DNA from 3 places in the Halomonas sp. A3H3 genome. Region 3 is predicted to be linked to each of the others. Evidence: predicted binding sites of a transcription regulator. Region 3 holds the regulator's gene; each other region holds the start of a gene.

Region 1 (7,537 bases), 280 kb from region 3:
GTTACCGCTGGACGCTTCCTGGCGCTGCGTTTGCTGGTAAAAGCTGCTGTTGGAAGAGTTGGAAAGATCTTGAACGAGCGGCTGTTGAGCGGTGGCCGTTAGGGGCAATACGGACAGCGGGAGCACTATGGCTCCCGCACCGCACAGCCTCTCAACGTAACGCTTGAGACTGTGATTCATGATGACTCCGTAGACGTAAACGGCGTGCGATAAGCCGCACGCCGAATTCATCAGTGGTTAAGCATTCAATCGTTAAATGCTCAGTAGTTAAATACAACACGGCGGTTCTGAGCGTAAGCGCTCTCGTCTTGGCCATTGACAGCCGGACGCTCTTCACCATAGCTAACCACGCTCATTTGTGAAGGAGAGACGCCCTGAATATTCAAGAAGCGTTCTACCGCATTCGCACGACGCTCCCCTAGCGCCATGTTGTATTCACGGGTACCGCGTTCATCAGTATGCCCGTGGAGTACCACTTGAGCGTTCGGGTTAGCACGCAGATAGCGCGCATGAGCCATTACCACGGATTCGTACTCGCTCTTAATTGTATCGCGGTCGTAATCGAAATAGATGGTGCGTACTTCTGGGATGCGTGAATCAGCCTGCTGACCAGCGCCTGAACCAGAGGTGGAACCATACTGACTACCCGTGCCTGTACCCGAGGTGCTAGACCCAGTCGCGCTGCCATCCTGGCTACCGTACGAGTCACCGTCTTGGGTTCCGCCGGTGCTGGAACAGCCAGCGATTACCACGATAGATAGCGCTGCTGCTAATGAGCGAGCCAACGGTTTAAGTTGCATAATCAGACTCCTTGCCTGAAAACTGAAATTTTGATGTTAATCAATTTAAGAAGGGTGACCAAGCTGGATCACGAACATCGCCTTGTGCTGACGGCAGCCTGAATGAAGAGCGACCATCGGCAGAAACAGCACTTAGTACCCCACTGTTACCCTGCTGGGTAGCGAAGATTACCATGGTCCCGTTCGGCGCAACACTAGGAGATTCATCTCTTGTTGATTCACTCAATACCACTAAGCGGTCACCGCTTAGGTCTTGCCTTGCTACTTGATAACCACGGCTAGAGCGATGGATCAAGAATATTTGCTCGCCATCCGGCGAGAAGCGGCCACGCGCATTATAATTACCGGTAAATGTCAGGCGCTGGGACTCTCCGCCACCCAGTGTATATTGATAGAGCTGGGGGCCGCCGCTACGATCAGAGGTAAACAACAGGCTGCGTCCATCCGGCGCCCAAGCGGGCTCCGTATCAATACTGTTGTTATTGGTAATGCGCTCTACTGAACGGTTGGCAACATCCATAATGTAAATTTCAGGCTGGCCATCTTTAGACAGTGACATGGCGATACGCCGCCCATCCGGTGACCATGCTGGCGCGCCGTTAATGCCATCGAAGGAGGTCGCCTGCACGCGCTGGCCCGTCGCCACATCCTGGATATAGATCGCCGGACGCTCAGTCTCAAAGGAGACATAGGCGAGCTTGGTGCCGTCGGGCGACCACGCCGGTGACATGATCGGTTCATCAGAGGTCAACACCTGCTCACTACGGCGACCATCGGCGTCTGCAACGTACAGACCAAACTGCATATCGTCACCGATACCTTGGGCCGTGACATAAGCAATTTTGGTGGAGAACGCGCCGCGGATATCAGTAATCTCTTCAAAAATTTGATCGCTGATATAGTGTGCAGCACCGCGCAGGTCATTTCCCCTCACTGTCACGGTTTCACCGATCATTCGACGCTGACCACTGATATCCATCAGTTCAAACTGTAGTTCAAAGCCACCGTCAGTTTGTTCTGCCTGGCCGACGACCAGATAGCGCACGTCCAGCGAACGCCAGGTACCGAACTGCACATCGTCAGATTGGCTAGGCTGCTCAAACATAGCGCTGCGCGCCAAGGGGGCAAAATAGCCACTGCGTTCAAGGTCATCTTGAACAATCTGTGCTACATCTTCGGGAAGGCCGTCTGAACCGGCGAATGGCACGACACCAATCGGCAGCGCTTGATCGCTGCCCCGCGTGATCTCAATGGTTAAGTTAGCACTTGCCACACTGCTAAAAGTGAACAGCAAGCACAATAACCAAAATTTCTTTAACACTTGAGTTTGCATCAACGGACTCCCCCTGGGGAAAAGTTCAAAGTGATATTGCGTCGGATTTCACGCTGTTGATCTTCTGATAATTGTAGTAGCTCAGAAAACGGTGCCGCTTGCTCAACCGCCTGAATAATGGATTGATCAAAGGCACTATCGCCACTCGATGATGTTACGTTTACTAATAATACCTCCCCCGAAGGCCCCAGACGCACATTGACAGAAGCCCGCATACTATCACTTGATCCACCAGGAATTATCCAGGCTTGTTCAATAGCTCGTTTCATTATGTTGCTGAAATTATTTGCAGCCTGCTCAGCCTGCTGGGCATTGGCAGCTGCTTCGGCCTCACCGTCCAGTTGGCGCTGCATAGCCGCCTCGGCAGCTTCTGCGGCTTGGCGTTGGCGCTCAGCTTCTGCTTCACGACGCTGCTGCTCTTCGGCTTCACGCTGACGCTGTGCTTCGGCCTCTCGCTCTCGCTGAGCCTCCTCTTGCTCACGCAATCGCTGTTCTTCAGCTTCGCGTTGGCGTTCAGCCTCCTCCGCTTCACGGCGCTGCTGCTCTTCAGCTTCGCGCTGACGCTCGGCTTCTTCCGCTTCACGGCGCTGCTGTTCTTCGGCTTCGCGCTGGCGTTCTGCTTCTGCCTCTTCGCGTTGCTGCTGCTCGGCGGCTTCCTGCTGGCGTTGTGCCTCTTCCACTTCACGCTGGCGCTTTGCGGCAGCTTCCGCTTCGGCTTCACGTTCAGCCGCTTCAGCAGCCTGCCGTTCGGCCTGCTCAGCCGCTTCTTCAGCTCTACGTTGGGCCTCAGCTTCCGCAGCCGCACGTGCTTCTTCTAGCGCCTGCGCCTCGGCTTCCGCCGCCTGTTGGGCGGCTTCTTCTGCGGCTTGCTGCTCGGCTGCGGCCTGCTGTTCACTAGCTGAAGGCTCTTCCGGTGCATCAGGCTCGGTGGGGGCTTCAGCAGGCGCATTCATCGCCGCCTGCTCTTCCGTTGCTTGCTGCGCCTGGTCAGTAAAGGTTTCGGTGCTTACCAGCGTTGCCTGTACGATCGAGGAGCTGTCAGGTTCTGCGTCTCGATTAGGCAGGCTGATCAAGCTAAACGCTACAATCGCTACGTGCACACCTATCGCCAGAACAGTCGGCCACTTATAGCCGACGTCTTGAGGATCGCGCGGGGATTTCAGTGCCATGTGCTGCGCCTTGCCCTTACCCATCTTTTGACGGCTCAGATAGCAGCCCCACATTAGCCACGCCAGCGCCTTGCAGAGTGCTCATCAAGACGACAATCTGACCGTAGGCCACATTACGGTCGCCGCGTACCATTACCGGTGTGCCTGGGCGACGCTCTATAATCGTTGTCACTCGTGAGGACATCTCATCCAGCGACACCGACGTGGAGTCTTCCCCAAGCGTGATGAAGTACCCACCGTCGCTATCAACCGAGATAATGATCGGATCATTATCCTCCTGGATATCAATGGGCTGAGAGGTGACTTGCGGCAACTCAACTTGTACGCCCTGGGTCAACATGGGCGCGGTGATCATAAAGACCACCAGCAGTACCAGCATGATGTCAATGAAAGGGACGACGTTAATCTCCGCCATTGGCTTGCTTTTGCCGCTACGATTGAATGGTCCTTGCATGGCTCTCTCCCTTAGCTGGCGCTCGGTTTGCCGTCACGACCTTGCAAATTGCGGTGCAGGATAGCGTGAAACTCTTCGGCAAAGTCTTCATATTTGCCCAGCAGGCGAGAAGACGAGTTGGATAGGCGGTTATAGAAAATCACCGCTGGAATCGCCGCAAATAGACCCATGGCTGTGGCAATGAGCGCTTCAGCAATCCAGGGAGCCACCGTAGCAAGGGTCGCTTGCTGAGTCAGTGATAGTGCCTGAAACGACCCCATGATGCCCCATACAGTGCCGAACAAGCCGATATAGGGGCTAGCTGAGGCTACCGTGGCAAGAAACACTAAATGCTGGGTTAAGCGATCCTCTTCCCGAGACCACGCTACGCGCATGCTACGCTGAACGCCTTCCAGCACGGTATCCGGGTCACGGGTTTTAGGCATCAAACGGTTAAATTCACGAAAACCAGCTTGAAAAATATGCTCGGCGCCGTGGCGCGGGTCATCGGCAGGAATCTCACGATAGAGTTCGTTTAAGTCGACACCTGACCAAAAAGACTCCTCAAATTGGTTGTACTCTTTCTTGGCGCGGCCCAGCGCAATACTGCGCTGAAAAATCACTACCCAAGAGAGGATCGACCCCACCAGTAGCAGCAGCATTACCAGTTGCACTACAGTACTGGCATTCATTATCAAATGGGGAATGGACATGGTGTTATCGTTCACAGGTGCCCTCATCAATCTATTAGGGTCGGGATTGCCGACGCAGTGAGTGACCTCTTGGTTAAGAGGCCTGGGTCAAAACTTTAAGCGATGCTGGCCATGCTTTTGGCCGTAAACGTTCGGTGCTCAAGCAGGCTATCTCGACTGTGGCAGAGCATAGGAGTTCCTCATTACGCCAAACCTGCTGTTCAAATGTCATCCGACAGCGCCCAACGTTGGTAACGTGAGCACTAATTTCCAACGCGTCATCCAAGTAAGCCGGTTTCGCGTAGTGACAGGCCAAGCGGTATACCACTAGCTGTGTACCTTCGTCTAGCAGCGTTTGCTGATTCAGGCCCAACTGGCGGAGCCATTCACTACGCGCACGCTCCATAAACTTCAAGTAGTTAACGTAGTAGACAATGCCGCCTGCGTCAGTATCTTCCATATAAACGCGCAGCGGCAGTCGATAACCTTCTCTTGTGCAGCTACTCACGGACGGCGCTCTCCCTCCATATCGGTTGCCTGTTCGTGGGGCACGCGCTCAAAGTGCAGCCACGCCTGGCGGGTGGCCACCCGGCCGCGGGGAGTGCGCATCATCAAGCCCTGCTGAATAAGATAGGGCTCAATAACGTCTTCGATCGTGTCACGTTCTTCACTGATCGCCGCGGCGAGTGAGTCAATACCCACCGGCCCACCGTCAAATTTATCGATCATGGCCAGCAGTAGCCGCCGATCCATATGATCCAAGCCGTGGTGATCCACATTAAGCATATTGAGAGCCGCATCAGCCATGGCGACATCGACGACGCCGTTACCTTTCATTTCGGCGTAATCTCGCACCCGGCGTAGCAGTCGGTTGGCAATTCGCGGCGTGCCCCTTGAACGCCTGGCCACTTCAATGGCGCCATCATGGCTGGTTTCAACTCCTAACAAGCGCGCTGAACGCGAGACAATTTCTGTTAGCTCTTCCAGGTTATAAAACTCAAGCCGCTGCACGATACCAAATCGGTCACGCAGCGGGGAGGTCAATAATCCTGCCCGGGTCGTGGCGCCCACCAGGGTGAAGCGGGGAAGATCCAGTTTAATCGAACGTGCCGCAGGCCCTTCGCCAATCATAATATCGAGCTGAAAATCTTCCATGGCCGGGTAGAGCACTTCTTCGACCACCGGTGACAGGCGATGAATTTCATCGATAAAAAGTACATCGCCAGGCTCTAAATTAGTCAGCATGGCGGCTAGATCGCCTGCCCGCTCGAGTACCGGCCCGGAAGTCGACTTCATACCGACGCCCATCTCGGTGGCAATAATATGCGCAAGGGTCGTTTTACCTAACCCTGGGGGGCCAAATACCAGAGTGTGATCCAGGCTCTCTTCACGCAGCCGCGCGGCGCCGATAAAGATTTCCAGTTGTTCACGCACACGCGGCTGGCCAATATAGTCATCCAGCCGCTTGGGGCGAATCGCGTAATCAATGCGCCCCTCCCCCTGTTCAGGCTCAGCGGCGATCAGCCGATCGTGTTCTAACATAGGTGCTCTTCTTTATGGCGATTCAAAAGGTCTATTCACAAAGGTCTATCCACTACCCACAATTTCGTACTCACACCGCTGCCTGCTTAGCCACCCATGCGCTGGGTGAGCGCGGCTTTAATCAGCGCTTCGGTAGACTGATTGGGGTCGATATCGGCGAGCATTTTCGACGCCTCAGTCAGTTTATACCCCAAGCTAACTAACGCGGCTTCCGCATCGGCAAGACTATCGCGGGTAGAAGCACGGCCATTGGTGGCTTCAAGGGGCAGTAGCGCGTCGCTGCCATCTTCCCACTCGGGAAAACGGTCGCGCATTTCAATAATCAGCCGCTCTGCGGTTTTCTTACCCACTCCTGGCAGGGTTGTCAGCGCTTTGCTGTCGTCATCACGGACGCAGCGCATAAAGGCGTCTTCGTCCATACCCGACAGGATGGCGAGTGCAAGCTTGGGCCCTACGCCATTGACCTTGATCAAGGCGCGGAACAGAGCACGTTCATGCTCACGGCCGAAGCCATAGAGTAAGTGGGCATCATCACGAATGGTTAAATGGGTGAATAATGAGACGCTCTCGTTAATCGCAGGAAGTGCGACCAGCGTATTCATTGAGGTTTCCAGTTCGTAACCTACGCCATGAACGTCGATTACAATCCAGGGAGGTTGCTTTGCCACTAGCTGACCACTCAGACGTCCAATCATAAATACGCTCGCACCGGAATGAAAAAAATAGAGTGAAAAACAGGTGATTACTATAAAGCGACTCTGTACAGGTGACCAGTAGTTCAGCCAGCGGTACAGCGGGAATTAAAGCCGCCAGCGTCCAGTTGAGCGACGGCGGCCCCGAGATGGCGCAGCGGGCAAGCCATGGCTGCTAAACACAGAGCCGTTATAAGCATGGGCTAACGCAATGGCTAACGCGTCGGCTGCATCGGCCTGGGGAGTATCAGAGAGCTGCAGAATGGCGGTCACCATATGCTGCACCTGCTCTTTGTCCGCGCCGCCCTGGCCGGTCACCGCCTGCTTGATCTGCCGCGCGGCGTACTCGGCAAGGCTCAAGCCATGATTGGCCATACACACCATTGCCGCCCCCCGAGCCTGGCCAAGCTTCAGCGCTGAATCGGGATTTTTGGCCATAAATACCCGTTCAATGGCCACCTGGGAGGGTCGATGCAGGCCGACGACTTCGCTAAGACCGGCGTAAATTTGCGCCAAGCGCTGCTCCAAGGCCCCTTCTGCCGTGCGGATACAGCCACTCGCTACGTAGCAGGGTTTAACGCCAATAATATCGATCACCCCGTAACCGGTTACCCGGGAGCCAGGGTCTATGCCCAAAATGCGAATGGGTACGACGGGCTTTTGCTCTTCCATGGCGTCGATACTCGTGTGACTAGAACAATCGAGTAGGAAGGGGAGTCGCCTCCCCTGTCCTCTCACACCACCGGGCATACGGTTCCGTACCACGGCGGTTCATGCAGAACGTTTAAGCCATCTTACCGTATCCAGTACCGAGATCAGTCCCTGGTCATAAAACCATTTCCTCGGCAGGGCCTGATTCATGTGCGAAGCCCCGGC
Region 2 (7,537 bases), 2.9 Mb from region 3:
CGCCGCCCTTCCATCGCCGCTAGCGCTACCCCACTTAACATCAGCGGTAGCGCTAGCAGGAAGCCGCTGGAGACCGGTATTCCAAACAGCACCCAATCGGCGAGCACAGGCCACACCAGGGCAATATATTCAAAAGGTGCCAAACGCGACGCCTCGGCGTAGCGTAGAGCTAATGTCATCGCGATATGCGCAGCACCGCCAAACAGACCCGAGAGCACCAACAACGAAAACTCTACCCGGTTGAGTGCTGCCCAGCCCAGTGGGAGCGTTGCCAGCCCGGCTAGCGCGGCCACCAAAATAAAGTAGAAGGCGATTGAAGCCGCTGTCTCGGTGCGTGAAATACGCCTGACGGTTAATAAAGCACCTGCCGTTAGCAGCGCACCCAACGCCCCTAGCGCATACCCGGCCACTTGGCCGTTACTGGAACTGGCATTGAGCCCAGGCAAAATCAGCACGGCCACCCCGGCAAGCGCCAGCACCACACCACCCGCGCGATTAAGCGAGCAGCGCTCCCCCAGCAGCAGAACACCACCAATCGCCATAAAGACCGGGGTAAGCTGAGCGAGCAATGTTGCCTCGGCCACTGGCAACAGCGCCACCGCGGCAAAGGAGGCAAACATTGCCGCCGCCCCCATCCCAGAGCGCAGCGCATGCCCCAGCGGACGGCGCGTAGCCAGCCCACGGGGAAACTCCCGCCGCAGCAAAAGGAAAACGACGATAGGCAGCAGCGCAAACAGCGAGCGGTAAAACACCGACTGCCCCACAGGCACTTCGTCACTGACTGCCTTAATACACACCAGCATCCCGGTAAACAGGGCGCCTGACAGTATCCGCAGCAAAATACCCATGGTGGGCCGTTCTTCAAGGTGATCCATTGCGTGCAGCATTTCCTAAACAGCAAAAACCCCCGGTGAACCGAGGGTTTTTGGACTAAACACCTAACTGCTTACTATTATCTCAGACTTACGGCTTCATATCTTCAAAGAAGCTTTTCACGCTGTCAAAGAAGCCGGTTTTCTTCGGCGAGTGGTTGTGGCTATTGCTGTCGTCGAAGCTTTGTTGCAGCTTGCGCAACAGATCGCGCTGCTCGTCGTTAAGCTTCACCGGTGTTTCCACTACCACCTTGCACAGCAGGTCGCCGGGCATACCACCGCGCACGGGCTTCACGCCTTTACCGCGCAGGCGGAACAGCTTGCCTGTTTGGGTTTCCGGCGGAATCTTCAGCTTCACGCGGCCATCTAGCGTCGGCACTTCAAGCTCGCCACCTAGCGCTGCATCAACAAAGTTGATCGGCACATCGCACTGCAGGTGCTTGCCGTCACGCTGGAAGATGTGGTGCGGCTTGATCGCCACCTGCACATACAGATCCCCTGGCGGGCCACCGTTCACGCCGCTTTCGCCTTCGCCATTCAAGCGAATACGGTCGCCGGTATCCACACCGGGCGGAATCTTAACGGACAGCGTGCGCGTCTCACGTACACGGCCTTCGCCATTACACTTATGGCACGGCACTTTAATGTGCTGGCCAGAGCCATGACAGGTCGGACAAGTCTGCTGCACGGCAAAGAAGCCTTGCTGCATACGTACTTGACCGTGACCGTGGCAGGTAGGGCACGTCTCTTTAGAAGAGCCGGGCTCAGCGCCGCCGCCATCACAACGATCACACTCGATATGCCGCGGCACACGAATGTCCACCGTGGTACCTGAAACGGCGTTTTCCAAATCCAGCTCTAGGTTATAACGCAGGTCGGAACCGCGTGCCGGGGCATTGGGGCCACGGCGGCGACCGCCACCTCCGCCAAAAATATCGCCAAACACATCGCCGAAAATGTCGCTGAAATCACCAGCGCCAGCACCGCCGAAACCGCCGCCACCTTGGCCATCAACGCCCGCATGGCCGAACTGGTCATAAGCAGCGCGTTTTTCGCCGTCGCTAAGCACTTCATACGCTTCGGACACTTCGCGGAATTTTTCCGCGGAGGTGGTATCGTCCGGGTTTCGATCAGGGTGGAATTTTTGCGCCAGACGGCGATAGGCCTTCTTGATCTCTTTCTGATCGGCCCCTTTTTCGACACCCAGGACTTCGTAATAATCGCGTTTGGACATAGGCCCTACGCCTCCTGGTTAGCTACGCACTCAACTGCACATTTAGCTATGTATTCAACTGTATATTTAACTACGTGATACTTAACTACGTGCGTCTTGGCCGCGGAAACAGCAACGCGGGAGTAAGCTCCCGCGTCACCGCTTTCCTTGGCAGAAAGAGGATGTTACTGCTTTTTCTGATCGTCGTTGACTTCTTCGTACTCGGCGTCAACTACGTCTTCTTCCGGCTTGGTGCCCGCGTTTTCGGCACCTTCACCGCCCTCTTGCTGCGCCGCTTCGGCCTGCTCGGCGTACATCTTCTGGGCTAGCTGGCCAGAGGCTTCGGTCAGTGCATCCAGTTTCTTCTGAATGTTATCGACGTCGTCACCTTTAACCGCTTCTTCCAGCTCGCTGATGGCCGTTTCAATCGCCTGCTTCTCGTCGTCAGTCGCTTTGTCGCCAGCTTCTTCCAACGTTTTGCGCGTAGCGTGAATCATACCGTCAGCTTGGTTACGCAGCTGCACCAGCTCTTCGAACTTTTTGTCCTCTTCGGCGTGAGCTTCGGCATCACGTACCATTTGCTCGACTTCTTCCTCGGACAGACCGCTAGACGCCTTGATGACAATCGACTGCTCTTTGCCAGTGGCCTTGTCTTTTGCCGATACGTTCAGAATACCGTTGGCATCCAAGTCGAAGGCGACTTCGATCTGCGGCACACCGCGCGGTGCAGGCGGAATGTCAGCAAGATCAAAACGACCCAGCGACTTATTCTGCGACACTTGCTTGCGCTCACCCTGCACGGCGTGAATGGTCACCGCCGTTTGGTTGTCATCCGCCGTTGAGAAGGTTTGTGTCTTCTTGGTCGGGATGGTGGTGTTCTTTTCGATCAGCGGCGTCATCACGCCACCCAGGGTTTCGATACCCAGGGTAAGCGGGGTAACGTCGAGCAGCAGAACGTCTTTAACGTCGCCACCCAGTACGCCGCCCTGAATCGCGGCACCAACGGCAACCGCTTCGTCCGGGTTAACGTCTTTACGTGCTTCTTTGCCGAAGAAGTCAGCGGCTTTCTTCTGCACCATCGGCATACGTGTCTGGCCACCGACCAGGATCACTTCGTCGATTTCAGAGGCAGATAGGCCTGCATCTTTCAGGGCCATTTTGCACGGCTCGAGCGAGCGCTGAACCAGCTCTTCGACCAGTGACTCCAGCTTGGCACGAGTCACCTTAACGTTAAGGTGTTTCGGGCCAGTGTTGTCGGCGGTGATGTAAGGCAGGTTCACATCGGTCTGCTGAGCGCTAGACAGCTCAATTTTGGCTTTTTCGGCAGCTTCTTTCAGACGCTGCATGGCCAGGTTGTCGCCAGACAGATCAATGCCGCTGTCAGACTTGAACTGGTCTACCAGGTAGTTGATCAGCGCCAAGTCAAAGTCTTCGCCGCCCAAGAAGGTATCACCGTTGGTGGCCAACACTTCAAACTGGGTTTCGCCGTCGACATCGGCAATTTCGATGATCGAGATATCGAAGGTGCCGCCACCCAGGTCGTAGACCGCGATGGTTTTGTCGCCGCGGGATTTGTCCATACCGTAGGCCAGTGCGGCAGCGGTCGGCTCGTTAATAATGCGCTTAACGTCCAGACCGGCAATGCGGCCGGCGTCTTTGGTCGCCTGACGCTGGCTGTCGTTGAAGTAGGCCGGTACGGTAATGACCGCTTCGGTGACTGCTTCGCCCAGGTAGTCTTCGGCAGTCTTCTTCATTTTCTTCAGCACTTCCGCGCTTACCTGCGGCGGTGCCATTTTTTTGCCTTTTACTTCAACCCAGGCATCACCGTTATCAGCTTCACTGATTTTGTACGGCACCATCTTGATGTCTTTCTGGACAACGTCGTCTTTAAAGCGACGGCCAATTAGACGCTTGATGGCGTACAGGGTGTTTTCTGGGTTAGTAACGGCCTGACGTTTAGCCGCCTGACCTACCAGCGTTTCACCATCATCGGTGTAGGCGATGATAGAAGGCGTCGTACGACCGCCTTCGGCGTTTTCGATAACTTTAGCGCTGTCACCATCGAGCACGGCCACACAAGAGTTAGTGGTGCCCAGGTCGATACCAATTATACGTCCCATAGCAATACCTCGAATTCGGTTGTTACAAAACTGAAAATTTAGTTTTTAAAGCTTGTCTGCGGGTTTCCCCGCGGGGTTGCCCTTTATTTGGGGGCCGCCGCTGACATTTCAAGGGCTTTTTTTCACACACTTTTTTCAAACTCTGTGCCGCCAGTGGCTTAATCGGCTTTTTTACTCACTACAACCATCGCTGGGCGCACCAAGCGTCCATTGAGTAAATAACCTTTCTGCATAACGTCCATCACGGTGTTCGGATCGAGATCCGGGTTAGGCACCATGGTCATGGCTTCGTGCACTTGCGGGTCGAAGGGCTCACCATGGGGTTCAATGCTTTCAACGCCGAACTTGTTGAGTACATCCAGCTGCATTTTCAAGGTCATGGAGACACCTTCACGGTGAACTTCCGATGCACCCTCTTCCATGGTCTCAAGCGCTTTTTCCAGGCTATCCACCACTGGCAGCAGCTCTTTAACGAACTTCTCCAGGGCAAACTTGCGGGCTTTTTCCGCTTCCTGCTCCGCACGACGGCGCACGTTTTGCGCTTCAGCGGCGGCGCGAAGGGCTTGATCCTTGGCTTCGGCCAAGCTCTGCTCTAACTCACCTACTTGGGCTGCCAGCATTTCCGCTTCCGGGTTGTCGACGCTGTCTTCTAGCGCCTCTTCGTCATTGATCAATCCTTCCAGTTCGCCCTCCATCAAGCGCTCTTCAGCAACCTTCTCAGCTGCTTGCTCGGCGCCATCGGCGTCTTGCTCGTGGCGGGCCAGCTCATCGTCCATTGGTGTTTGCGGTTCTTTCGCCATGTTGTGCTCCTAAAAAGTAGAGCGCGGCCACGCGGGCGGCGCGCAAAGAAGTAAGCTTTAAGTCACTAGCTTTGACTGATCATGCACGCTATATGGGGGCCATAAATTCCATCTCAAGAGGTGCATTGAAGTGAGTTATTAACTACTGTATAAATCAACAACTATTGGATAAGTATCCAGCTTCTATGCTGTACCGCCTCAGGAGGCGCCATGCTTACTCAGCTAGCTATTCAAGATTTCGCCATTGTCGATCACTTGGAACTCGACTTGACCGGCGGTATGACCGCGATTACCGGGGAAACCGGCGCGGGCAAATCGATCCTGTTAGGCGCCCTTGGGCTCTGCCTGGGTGAGCGTGCCGACGCCGGAAGCGTGCGTCACGGCCGCGAGCGTACGGATCTCTCCGCGCGTTTCGACATTCAGCACCTGCCCGCCGCCGTCGAGTGGCTAACGGCGCGGGAGCTCCCCGCTGAGGAATGCTTGCTGCGCCGTGTGGTCACCGCCAACGGCCGTTCCAAAGCCTGGATTAACGGCCAACCCGCGACTATCTCGGATCTAAAATCCCTCGGCGAGCAGCTGATTCAAATTCATGGACAGCATGCTCACCATGCGCTGATGCGCGAAGAGACCCACCTTGCCCTGCTGGACGATTACGCAGGCCTAAACGATGCCACCACTCAATTAGCCGAAACGTTCCGCGAGTGGCGCAGTGCGCGTCGGCAGTTGAAGAAGCTAAGCGAAGAAGGCAGTGAAGTTGAGGCCAAACGGCAGTTGCTGCGTTACCAAGTAGAAGAGCTGGATCAGCTCGGTTTAGCGGAAGGTGAATTAGCCACGTTAGAGGAAGAGCAGCACACCCTGGCTCACGCGGAAGAGACCCTGCGCGAAACCCAGTTTGCTGCCGACTGCTGCGCCAGCGACGAGGGCGGCGCACTCTCTTTGCTCAACCAAGCGTTTGCCCACTTAAGCGCCCTGCCAGGTAGCGACAAAGGCACCCTGGCGAACACGCTTGCCATGCTGAGCGATGCGCGCATTCAAGTGGAAGAGGCCTCCAGCGAGCTTAATCGCCTCGCCAGCACCACCGAATTAGACCCTGAGCGGCTCGCCTGGGTTGAAGAACGAATGACCGACGTACACCGGATTGCCCGCAAGCATCACGTTGCTCCTGATGAGCTATGCGCCCTGCATGCTGACCTACAGCGGGAAGTCGCGCAGTTAGAAGAGGGTGGCAATGACCTGGAGGCACTCAGTGCGCGGGTCGTCGAGCTACGCGAAGACTATCGCCAAGAGGCGAAAAAACTCAGCGAGAGCCGTCAAAAAGCCGCGCTTCGCTTGGGCAAAGAGGTGCAGCAGCAACTGGGCTTTTTGGCCATGGGCAAAGCCCGTTTTGAAGTGGAGGTCACCGCTAAAGACGCGCCCTCCCCTGAAGGTCTCGATCGCGTGCAGTTTTTGATTAGCGCCAACCCCGGCCAACCCGCTCGCCCATTGACCAAAGTCGCCTCCGGCGGTGAATTGTCGCGGATTAGCCTGGCGATTCAAGTGGTCGCGGCGACGCACTCAACCGTGCCCAGCCTGGTGTTTGACGAAGTGGATGTGGGTATCTCGGGGGCCACCGCAGAGATCGTTGGCCAACTGCTGCGCAAACTGGGCGAAAACGGCCAGGTCATGACCGTGACCCACCTACCCCAGGTGGCAGCACAGGCGCACCAGCACCTGCATATCGAGAAACAGGCGAAGCGCGATACAACGCTGACCCAGATGGCGCTACTCGACGAACAGGGCCGCATCAGCGAACTGGCGCGCATGCTGGGCGGCGTCACGCTTTCTGACCAAACCCTCGCCCACGCTCGGGAGATGCTGCACGCCAGCCAACGCCCGCCGCACTGATTGAGCGGGCGCCCTGCGCCGTTTCTGTGCATTTCTATAGCGCACAGCTATACAGCACATCTGCACATAGCAAAACAAACGCCCCTGATCCACTTGGCGAATCCAGTTAACAGCTTCTGCTAACCAGGAATTCGGCCAAATGGCTCAGGGGCGCTTATATTTCGAACCGCGATTAACGGCCTGCGACTAACAGCGACCTACGAACACTATTTCTTGTTCGTCGGCCCGCTGTCCTGGCGCGTCACGTCGGAACCGCGCGGACGTACATATAGCACCAGAGCATGATCCACTAGTTCGTAGCCGTGCTCTTCAGCGATTTCTTGCTGACGGCGTTCAATGATTTCATCAACGAACTCAATGATTTCGCCGCTTTCTAGGCACACCATGTGGTCATGGTGATCCTCTTGGGTCATCTCGAATACCGCATGGCCTCCGTCGAAATTATGACGAATTACCAAGCCCGCTGACTCGAACTGAGTCAATACGCGGTATACGGTTGCCAAGCCAACATCTTCGCCCGCATCAATCAGTGTTTTGTACACTTCTTCCGCGCTAAGGTGGTGCTGACCCGAAACATTTTCGAGAATTTGAAGTATCTTGACGCGCGGCAGGGTCACTTTTAGACCGGCTTTGCGCAATTCATGGTTC
Region 3 (7,537 bases):
TGCAGGAAACCCCTGACCAGGAAGAGCCTGATTTAGCCCAGCTAATTGCCATGATGGTGCCGCACAAACCTGACCTGGTGATTGTCGAAGGCTTCAAGGCTTGGCCGATTCCCAAGCTGGTGCTATACCGCGAAGGGGTTGGCGATGTGGATATTTTAACCGGCCGATGGGTTGAGGCAGTCGCGCTCAGCGCACCACCGCCTATCGACCTGGCGGCTTCGGTGGCTCAGTTAGATCTAGACGATAATGAAGCGATTGCACAGTGGGTAGTGACCTGGTTAAGCGCTAAAAACGATACGATGTCTTCAAAAAATACGTCTTCAAAACATATGTCTTCAAAACAGCAATGGTGACAACATGCATCTGACCCACCTTAATACCCGTGGCGAAGCCAATATGGTGGACGTCGGCGATAAGCTGGAAACCCGCCGCGAAGCAGTCGCCTCCGGGCGCATTATAATGCAGCCTGAAACGCTGAAATTACTTAGCGATGGTGAACTGCCCAAGGGCGATGTGTTGGCCACCGCGCGTATCGCTGGTATCCAGGCGGCCAAACGTACTCATGAGCTGATTCCTCTCTGTCACTCACTGGCGCTCTCCAAGGTTTCTGTTGAGTTCGATATTGATGTGGCCGAATCCTGCGTTCATGTGACCTCGCTGTGTCGCTTGAATGGACGCACCGGGGTCGAAATGGAAGCCCTTACCGCTGTCTCGGTAGCCTGTTTGACGCTTTACGATATGTGCAAAGCGGTCGATAAAGGTATGCGTATCGAGGCTATACAACTCGACAGCAAGCAAGGTGGTCAGCGTGGCGACTACCAACGTATGAGCACCCAGGCGCCGATTGTTACCGGTGACGGCGTAGCCGGAGAAGTCAGCTTGGGGGAGCGCTGCCCTTCACCCTGTGTGCGGGTTAAGTTTTTAGCCGAACTGCGCGAGCGGGTAGGCGAAAGTGAGACCGTCGTGAGCCTCGATCAACTGGCTAGCCGCGACATTAGCGGATTAAAAGCCGCGCTGGCCGAGCAGGATAGTCGCTTTAAACAACTCACCGACCAGCGTACGCTGTGTGCGATTAACCAGGTCATGGCCAATGACCAGGCGTTAGTGACCGATGATGACGAAGTGGCGTTTTTCCCGCCAGTAACAGGGGGGTAAGGGTGGATAATAAGCTGGATATTAAAGTAACGATTCAAGCAGCCCCGTTTCCAATGGACTACGGCTATGACGATGCCTTGGCTGGGCGTAGTGATATTGGCGCGGTGGTGAGTTTTACCGGCTTAGTGCGTGATTTTAATGAAACGCCGGACGTCACAGGGTTAACGCTGGAACACTATCCGGGAATGACCGAGCGTACGCTGACGGAGATTGGTGAACAGGCTTGGCAGCGCTGGTCGCTCCAAGCGGTGCGGATTATTCATCGTGTCGGTTACCTGGGGCCAGGCGATACGATTGTGCGCGTACTCGTAGCCAGCGCACACCGGCGTGAGGCGTTCGAAGCCTGCGATTTTATTATGGATTACCTGAAAACCCAGGCGCCTTTCTGGAAGAAAGAGCACTCTGCCCAGGGCGAGTATTGGGTCAAAGAGCGTCACTCTGATCAACAGGACGCAGCGCGGTGGGAGTGAAGTGCCGCGTCACTGTGCTTGTTGCACTGACACGAAACTGTCATTGCGAACGCAGTGAAGCAATCTCGGGGGTAGGCGCCACCGCTGGTTGAGATTGCCGCGTCGCTGCGCTCCTCGCAATGACATAATAAGAAGGCTCCTCGCAGTGACACGAAACTGTTATTGCGAACGCAGTGAAGCAATCTGGGTTTTATAGCCGTCGTTGAATGATGCCGCTCTAACGGTTAGCGGCACTTTCATACGCAGCAGGTTCTGGCATTTCGGCGGCCATAATCTGTAGATGCACGTCGGGCAGGTGCTGCATATGCTCCGCCAGCCACTGCACCATGCGAGGCTGTAATGCTTGGCGCAAGTCGGCAAGCGTCTCTGCTGCAATCTCCTCAAGCTGATCATCCAGCCAATCATTAAAGCTATCTTCATCTAGCGGGCTGGCCCCCGAGGCATCCAGCATCAAACGGCCAATACGCGCCCATCCAGTGTCAGTAGCCGTCACCGGCAGCGCTAAGTATAAGCTGCCGCGACGGGCCTTGTTGGCGTCGTGCACCTCAAGGCCAGGGTGGGGCACCACGCTGTTTTGACTGACTATGCAGGGCGGCTGCGGATAGCGCGACTCACAGCGCAGCCCGTGACTGTCAAAGCAAATTAGATCGCCATTCACCGGTGCCAATGGAGCGCTAATGCCTAGCTGTTTGGCAATAGTCTGATGAGCCTGCTGATGGCGTGCTTCGCCATGCACCGGTATGAGATGTTTTGGCCTGACCCACTGATACAGCTTGATCAGTTCATCCTGGGCGGGGTGCCCGGTAGCGTGCAGCTCAGGGTGGTTGAACTCGTCGTAGAGGTTGACACCTAAGTGCGCCAAACGCTTTTTAAGCTGTTCAATGGGGCGTTCATTGCCAGGAATGGCTTTAGCCGAAAAAATAACGTTATCGCCCGGCTGAAGATCCACAAAAGGGTGGCGACCCTGGGCGAGACGCTGTAGCGCAGCACGGGGTTCGCCCTGGCTGCCGGTGGCGATAATCACCACTTCATCCGGGGGGAGGTAGCCTAGGTCATGATTGGGCACCAGCGGCGGTAAATCATCCATATAGCCGAGCCCCCGGGCAACGCTGACCATGCGCTCCATTGAACGGCCCATCAAGCTAATGCGTCGGCCACACTTCTGAGCGGCGCGCCCTATCGCTAACACCCGGGCAAGGTTACTGGCAAAGCAGGAGACTACCACCCGGCCCTGGCAGTTGCTGAGGGTTTTTGTCAGGGCGCGGGCGACGTCCCCCTCGCTGCCGGAGTGCCCGGGCATGGGGGCGTTAGTGGAATCGCCCACTACCAAGTCAACCGGGGCAAGGGACTTGAAGAGGGCTGCACTGATCGGCGTGCCGATAATCGGTTCAGGATCGAGTTTCCAGTCGCCGGTATGTAAAACGCGATAGCCACCGGCCATCATTATTAGCGCACAGCTTTCGGGAATGGAGTGGGTTAAAAGTAAATAGCGCAGCGTGAATGGCCCGCTCTCTAGGGCCTCGCCAGGTTCAATGACATGGATAGCCGCACTGCTAAGCTGATGCTCGGCAAATTTTAGCCGCAACAGGCCTGCCGCCAGCGGGGTGGCGTAAATGGGGCAGTTCCACATCGGCCATAGCCAGGCTGCGGCACCAATGTGGTCTTCGTGACCATGGGTGATAAATAGCGCTTTGGGCACGATCTCTAGTGCTTTCGGCGTATCAAGATTGGGTACCTGCAGTGGCGAGTTGGGAAGATCCTGGCGGATCATCATGCCGCAGTCCACGGCTATCCAGTGATCGTCATAGCCGTATAGCGTTAGATTCATTCCAATCTCACCGCATCCCCCCAGCGGCAACATGCGCAGCGGTGGACGACGACGGGGACGAATTTGAACGCGTGGTGAATGCATCTGTTATGAAAAACCTAAAAAGTAGTGACTTAACTATACGGGAAGGCAGGGGCAGCTAACAATCATCCATGGCCTTCCGATACACTATGCGACCTAAGCCGCTGGTTTGTCATAATTAACTTAGCAATAGGTCAAGAGTAGCTCACATGTCTCATTATTATCGTTTAGTAGTTTCCTGTCCTGACCGGGTGGGTATTGTTGCACGGGTATCGAGCTTTATTGCCCAGCAGGGCGGCTCCATTACCGAAGCCAGCCAGCACTCCGATTTAGAAACCGGCTGCTTTTTTATGCGCTACGAAATTCTGGCGGATTCGGTAGGTATGTCGGCGGAAGCGCTGAGCGCGGCATTTGAACCGATAGCCAGCGAATTCAATATGCAGTGGTCGCTGGTGGATACCCAGCAGCGTAGGCGCGTAGTGCTGATGGTGTCGCGGGAGTCACATTGCTTGGTAGATCTACTTTACCGCTGGCAGGCGGGGGAACTGGATTGCGACATTGTCGGGGTTATCTCCAACCATGATGATATGCGTTCGCTGACGGAGTGGTACGGTATTCCTTATCACCATGTACCGGTCGACCCCGACAATAAGCAAGCATCGTTTGCCAAGGTTCAGGCCGAAATCGACAGTGCCCGCGCCGACTGCGTGGTGCTGGCGCGCTATATGCAAATACTGCCCCCTGAGCTGTGCGCGCGTTATGCGGGGCGAGTGATCAATATTCACCACAGCTTTTTGCCCTCTTTTGCCGGGGCTAAGCCCTACCACCAGGCCTACCAGCGGGGGGTTAAGCTGATTGGCGCTACCTGCCACTATGTGACCGAGGAACTCGACGCAGGCCCTATCATCGAACAGGATATCCATCGCGTTAGCCACTGCCATACACCCACGGATTTAGTGCGCTTTGGACGTGATGTAGAAAAAGCCGTGCTCGCTCGCGGTTTGCGCTGGCACTTGGAAGACCGCGTGCTGGTGCACGGTAACAAGACAGTGGTATTTAGCTAACGCTCATCAACCTGAGAGGCAGCCATGTCATTCGCGCAAAGTGTATTAGCGCCCTGGGCGCTGCTGCTCACCTGGCTACTCTCGTTAGCAGTGATCGCATGGGCGCTTTGGGGGCGGCCCTGGCAGGTGTTGATAGCGGATTCAGCGCTTCAGCACCGCTGGCTGGGTGCTACGCTGGCGGTGATGCTGATGTGGCAGCTTCGTGCCCAGGCTGTTGATTGGCTAACGCTACACCTTGTTTTTACAGTATTGATGACACTCGTTTTTAAAGCGCCATTAGCGCTGATTAGCAACGTGCTGATCAACATTGCCATGGTGGTGATTGGCAGCAATGAGTGGATGTTGCTGGGGGCAAATGTGCTGGTTACCGGGATCGTCCCGGCGGCCGTTATTGGCACGGTATGGCGGCTGGTAGATCGCCGCCTGCCGGATAACTTGATGGTATTTCTGTTTGCCTGCGGCTTTTTTGGCGCGGCGCTGGCAACGCTGGGAGGAGGCTTGGCGGCGGTAGTGCTGATTATCGTCGCGGGTACAGACCCTGAGGCGATCTATCTCGCCCAGGAGTATGCGCGTTTTTTACCACTGCTAATGCCTTCAGAGGCATTTATTACTGGCATGCTGCTGAGCATCCTGCTGGTCTATCACCCAAACTGGGTGGCCACCTTCAATGACCACCGCTATATCGACCTGCAGTAGCGGATTTATTAGCCGAGTGCCTGGCCGTTGCCACCACGAATTACGCCGACTCCAACGCCTTCAATATCGAGCGCTTGAGAGCGCAGGTCGATTTCAATGGGCGCAAAATCAGGGTTCTCTGCAAACAGCGTCACTTGGTGCCCCTGGCGTTTGAAGCGTTTAACCGTTACTTCATCGTCCAGGCGGGCAACCACGATCTGGCCATCGCGAACCCGGTCAGTGCGATGAACCGCCAGTAAATCACCTTCCAAAATGCCAATATCCTTCATGGAAAGGCCGCGTACGCGCAGCAGATAGTCAGCTTTGGGAGTGAAGTACTCGGCCGGTAGCGGGCAGTAGCGATCAATATGTTCGGCGGCCAAAATGGGGCTGCCGGCAGCTACTTCCCCGATCACAGGCAGGCCAGTGGGTGGGGCTTCCACGTTGGTTGTGGGTAAGGCGGTGACTGCGCTATCCAGGACTTCTTGAGGTTCCTGGTTGGGCAGGCGGATGCCGCGAGAGGTGTTGCGGATAATGCGAATAACACCTTTGCGTTCCAGCGCGCGCAGGTGCTCTTCAGCCGCATTGGGTGAGCGGAAGCCAAGTGCTTTGGCAATCTCGGCGCGGGTAGGAGGGTAGCCAAATTCGCCCATGGTCTTAACGATAAAATCAAACACGTGCTGTTGGCGAGCGGTTAGCGGACGCGACATACCAGACTCCATAAATAGTGAATAGACAGTAACAAGTTAAATGTCGACTTAATCAATAAGTGTTTAAGTATACAGTATGTTCCTCTGTCCAGTATATGGCTTGTCAGTGCCTATTGCCGATGTCTATGCAATTTTTCTAATCGTTTGAAACTAAGTTTCTGCTTATTTAATACGTCACATTTTGTCAATAAATCAAGCGTTGAGCCCGCCTACGTTATGGCATAGTATTTTGCTATGTTTTAAACAACTGTTTCCCTGGAGAGCGACATGGCTCAATCTGATACGGTGACCCGTATACTCGACACCGCCGAGGTGCTGTTTGCAGAGCGGGGTTTTGCTGAAACTTCGCTGCGCAACATCACTAGCAAAGCGCGGGTTAACTTAGCCGCTGTTAATTACCATTTTGGTTCCAAAAAAGCCTTGATTCAGGCCGTTTTTGCCCGCTACCTGGATCCGTTTAGTCAGCGCTTTCATACTGCTCTAGATGAGCTCGAGGGCCAACACGCCGGGCGCGTTATCCCGCTGGAAACACTGCTCGAGACCATGGCAACTACCGTTCTCGCGGTGCCCGCCGAGCGCAATAGTTTGAAAGTGTTTATGCGCCTGCTGGGTCTTGCCTACAGTCAAGCACAGGGACATCTAAGACGTTATATCCAGGAAGAGTATGGCGATGTGTTTACACGCTTCACCGAGCTTGTGCGCAAAGCAACGCCGGATCTGCCTGACGCCGAGCGTTTTTGGCGGCTACACTTTGTGCTCGGCACGGTAATCTTTACCTTGTCTGGCCTCGATGCGCTACGCGATATCGCGGAGAAGGATTACCACGAGCAGGTCTCTGTGCGTGATTTGGTCAGGCGATTGCTCCCGGTAGTGGTGGCTGCTATGAATGCGCCGTTACCCATAGCCCTTGACGGTGCCAAGCCAGAAGAAGGAAAACATGCGAACTCCTACGCTAGCTGAGCTACCTCCAACGGAACATATCTGGCTGGAGATTGATACTACCGAACAGTTGCTGCGCTGTTGGCGAGGGCCAAAAGTGCTCCATGAGTGTTCTATTTCATCCGGTGCTGCCGGAAGCGGGGAGCGCAACGGCAGTGGTAAAACCCCTCGCGGGTGGCACTATGTGCGCGCGGCCATTGGCGGTGATATGCCCGAAAATGCGGTGTTTCGAGGTCGCCGCTGGACGGGCGAGACATTTTCGCCCGAACTCGCCGAAGAGCATCCAGAGCGTGACTGGATTCTGACCCGCATACTGTGGCTGTGTGGCTTGGAAAAGGGCGTGAACCGCGGTGGTCAGGTGGACTCGCAACGGCGCTATATTTACCTGCACGGGACGCCGCCTGACGAGCCCATGGGCGTTGCTGCGTCCCACGGCTGTATTCGTTTACGCAATAGTGATTTGCTCTATATCTTTTCGTTAGCGTTGCCGGGCACCCCTGTTTGGTTGCACGGTGGACGCCAGTCCTTTGACTGATCAGATTTTGACACCGCTAGACGATCGTCTAGAATCATCGCCCCTTTTCATGGACCTATCACGATGACTCAACCGTTAGGCCCGGTCATGCTTGACCTTGAAGGCCCAAAATTGACGGCTGCAGAAAAACGCTTGCTGCT

What was found. Region 3 encodes LexA, which represses DNA repair genes until DNA is damaged. Its sites were predicted from a motif close to TACTGTNTANNTANACAGTA; they were not measured.
Region 1: ruvA (Holliday junction branch migration protein RuvA) is a predicted target of LexA. The motif match lies at 6,726-6,745, and genes of this name have one in related genera.
Region 2: recN (DNA repair protein RecN) is a predicted target of LexA. The motif match lies at 5,149-5,168, and genes of this name have one in related genera.

What each region holds. Positions count from the first base shown of each region.
Region 1 is NZ_HG423343.1:4,603,890-4,611,426, forward strand. It holds gene ybgF (tol-pal system protein YbgF) at 1-180, opposite strand, end outside; gene pal (peptidoglycan-associated lipoprotein Pal) at 261-800, opposite strand; gene tolB (Tol-Pal system beta propeller repeat protein TolB) at 841-2,133, opposite strand; gene tolA (cell envelope integrity protein TolA) at 2,133-3,302, opposite strand; gene tolR (protein TolR) at 3,319-3,756, opposite strand; gene tolQ (protein TolQ) at 3,768-4,463, opposite strand; gene ybgC (tol-pal system-associated acyl-CoA thioesterase) at 4,522-4,935, opposite strand; gene ruvB (Holliday junction branch migration DNA helicase RuvB) at 4,932-5,969, opposite strand; gene ruvA (Holliday junction branch migration protein RuvA) at 6,056-6,664, opposite strand; gene ruvC (crossover junction endodeoxyribonuclease RuvC) at 6,770-7,333, opposite strand.
Region 2 is NZ_HG423343.1:1,405,248-1,412,784, forward strand. It holds gene HALA3H3_RS06105 (DMT family transporter) at 1-875, opposite strand, end outside; gene dnaJ (molecular chaperone DnaJ) at 964-2,106, opposite strand; gene dnaK (molecular chaperone DnaK) at 2,271-4,205, opposite strand; gene grpE (nucleotide exchange factor GrpE) at 4,364-5,005, opposite strand; gene recN (DNA repair protein RecN) at 5,216-6,889, shown strand; gene fur (ferric iron uptake transcriptional regulator) at 7,096-7,537, opposite strand, start outside.
Region 3 is NZ_HG423343.1:4,320,914-4,328,450, forward strand. It holds gene mobB (molybdopterin-guanine dinucleotide biosynthesis protein B) at 1-353, shown strand, start outside; gene moaC (cyclic pyranopterin monophosphate synthase MoaC) at 358-1,155, shown strand; gene moaE (molybdopterin synthase catalytic subunit MoaE) at 1,158-1,625, shown strand; gene HALA3H3_RS19610 (ribonuclease J) at 1,843-3,453, opposite strand; gene purU (formyltetrahydrofolate deformylase) at 3,684-4,538, shown strand; gene HALA3H3_RS19620 (energy-coupling factor ABC transporter permease) at 4,563-5,234, shown strand; gene lexA (transcriptional repressor LexA) at 5,243-5,923, opposite strand; gene HALA3H3_RS19630 (TetR/AcrR family transcriptional regulator) at 6,191-6,883, shown strand; gene HALA3H3_RS19635 (L,D-transpeptidase) at 6,861-7,397, shown strand; gene nagZ (beta-N-acetylhexosaminidase) at 7,461-7,537, shown strand, end outside.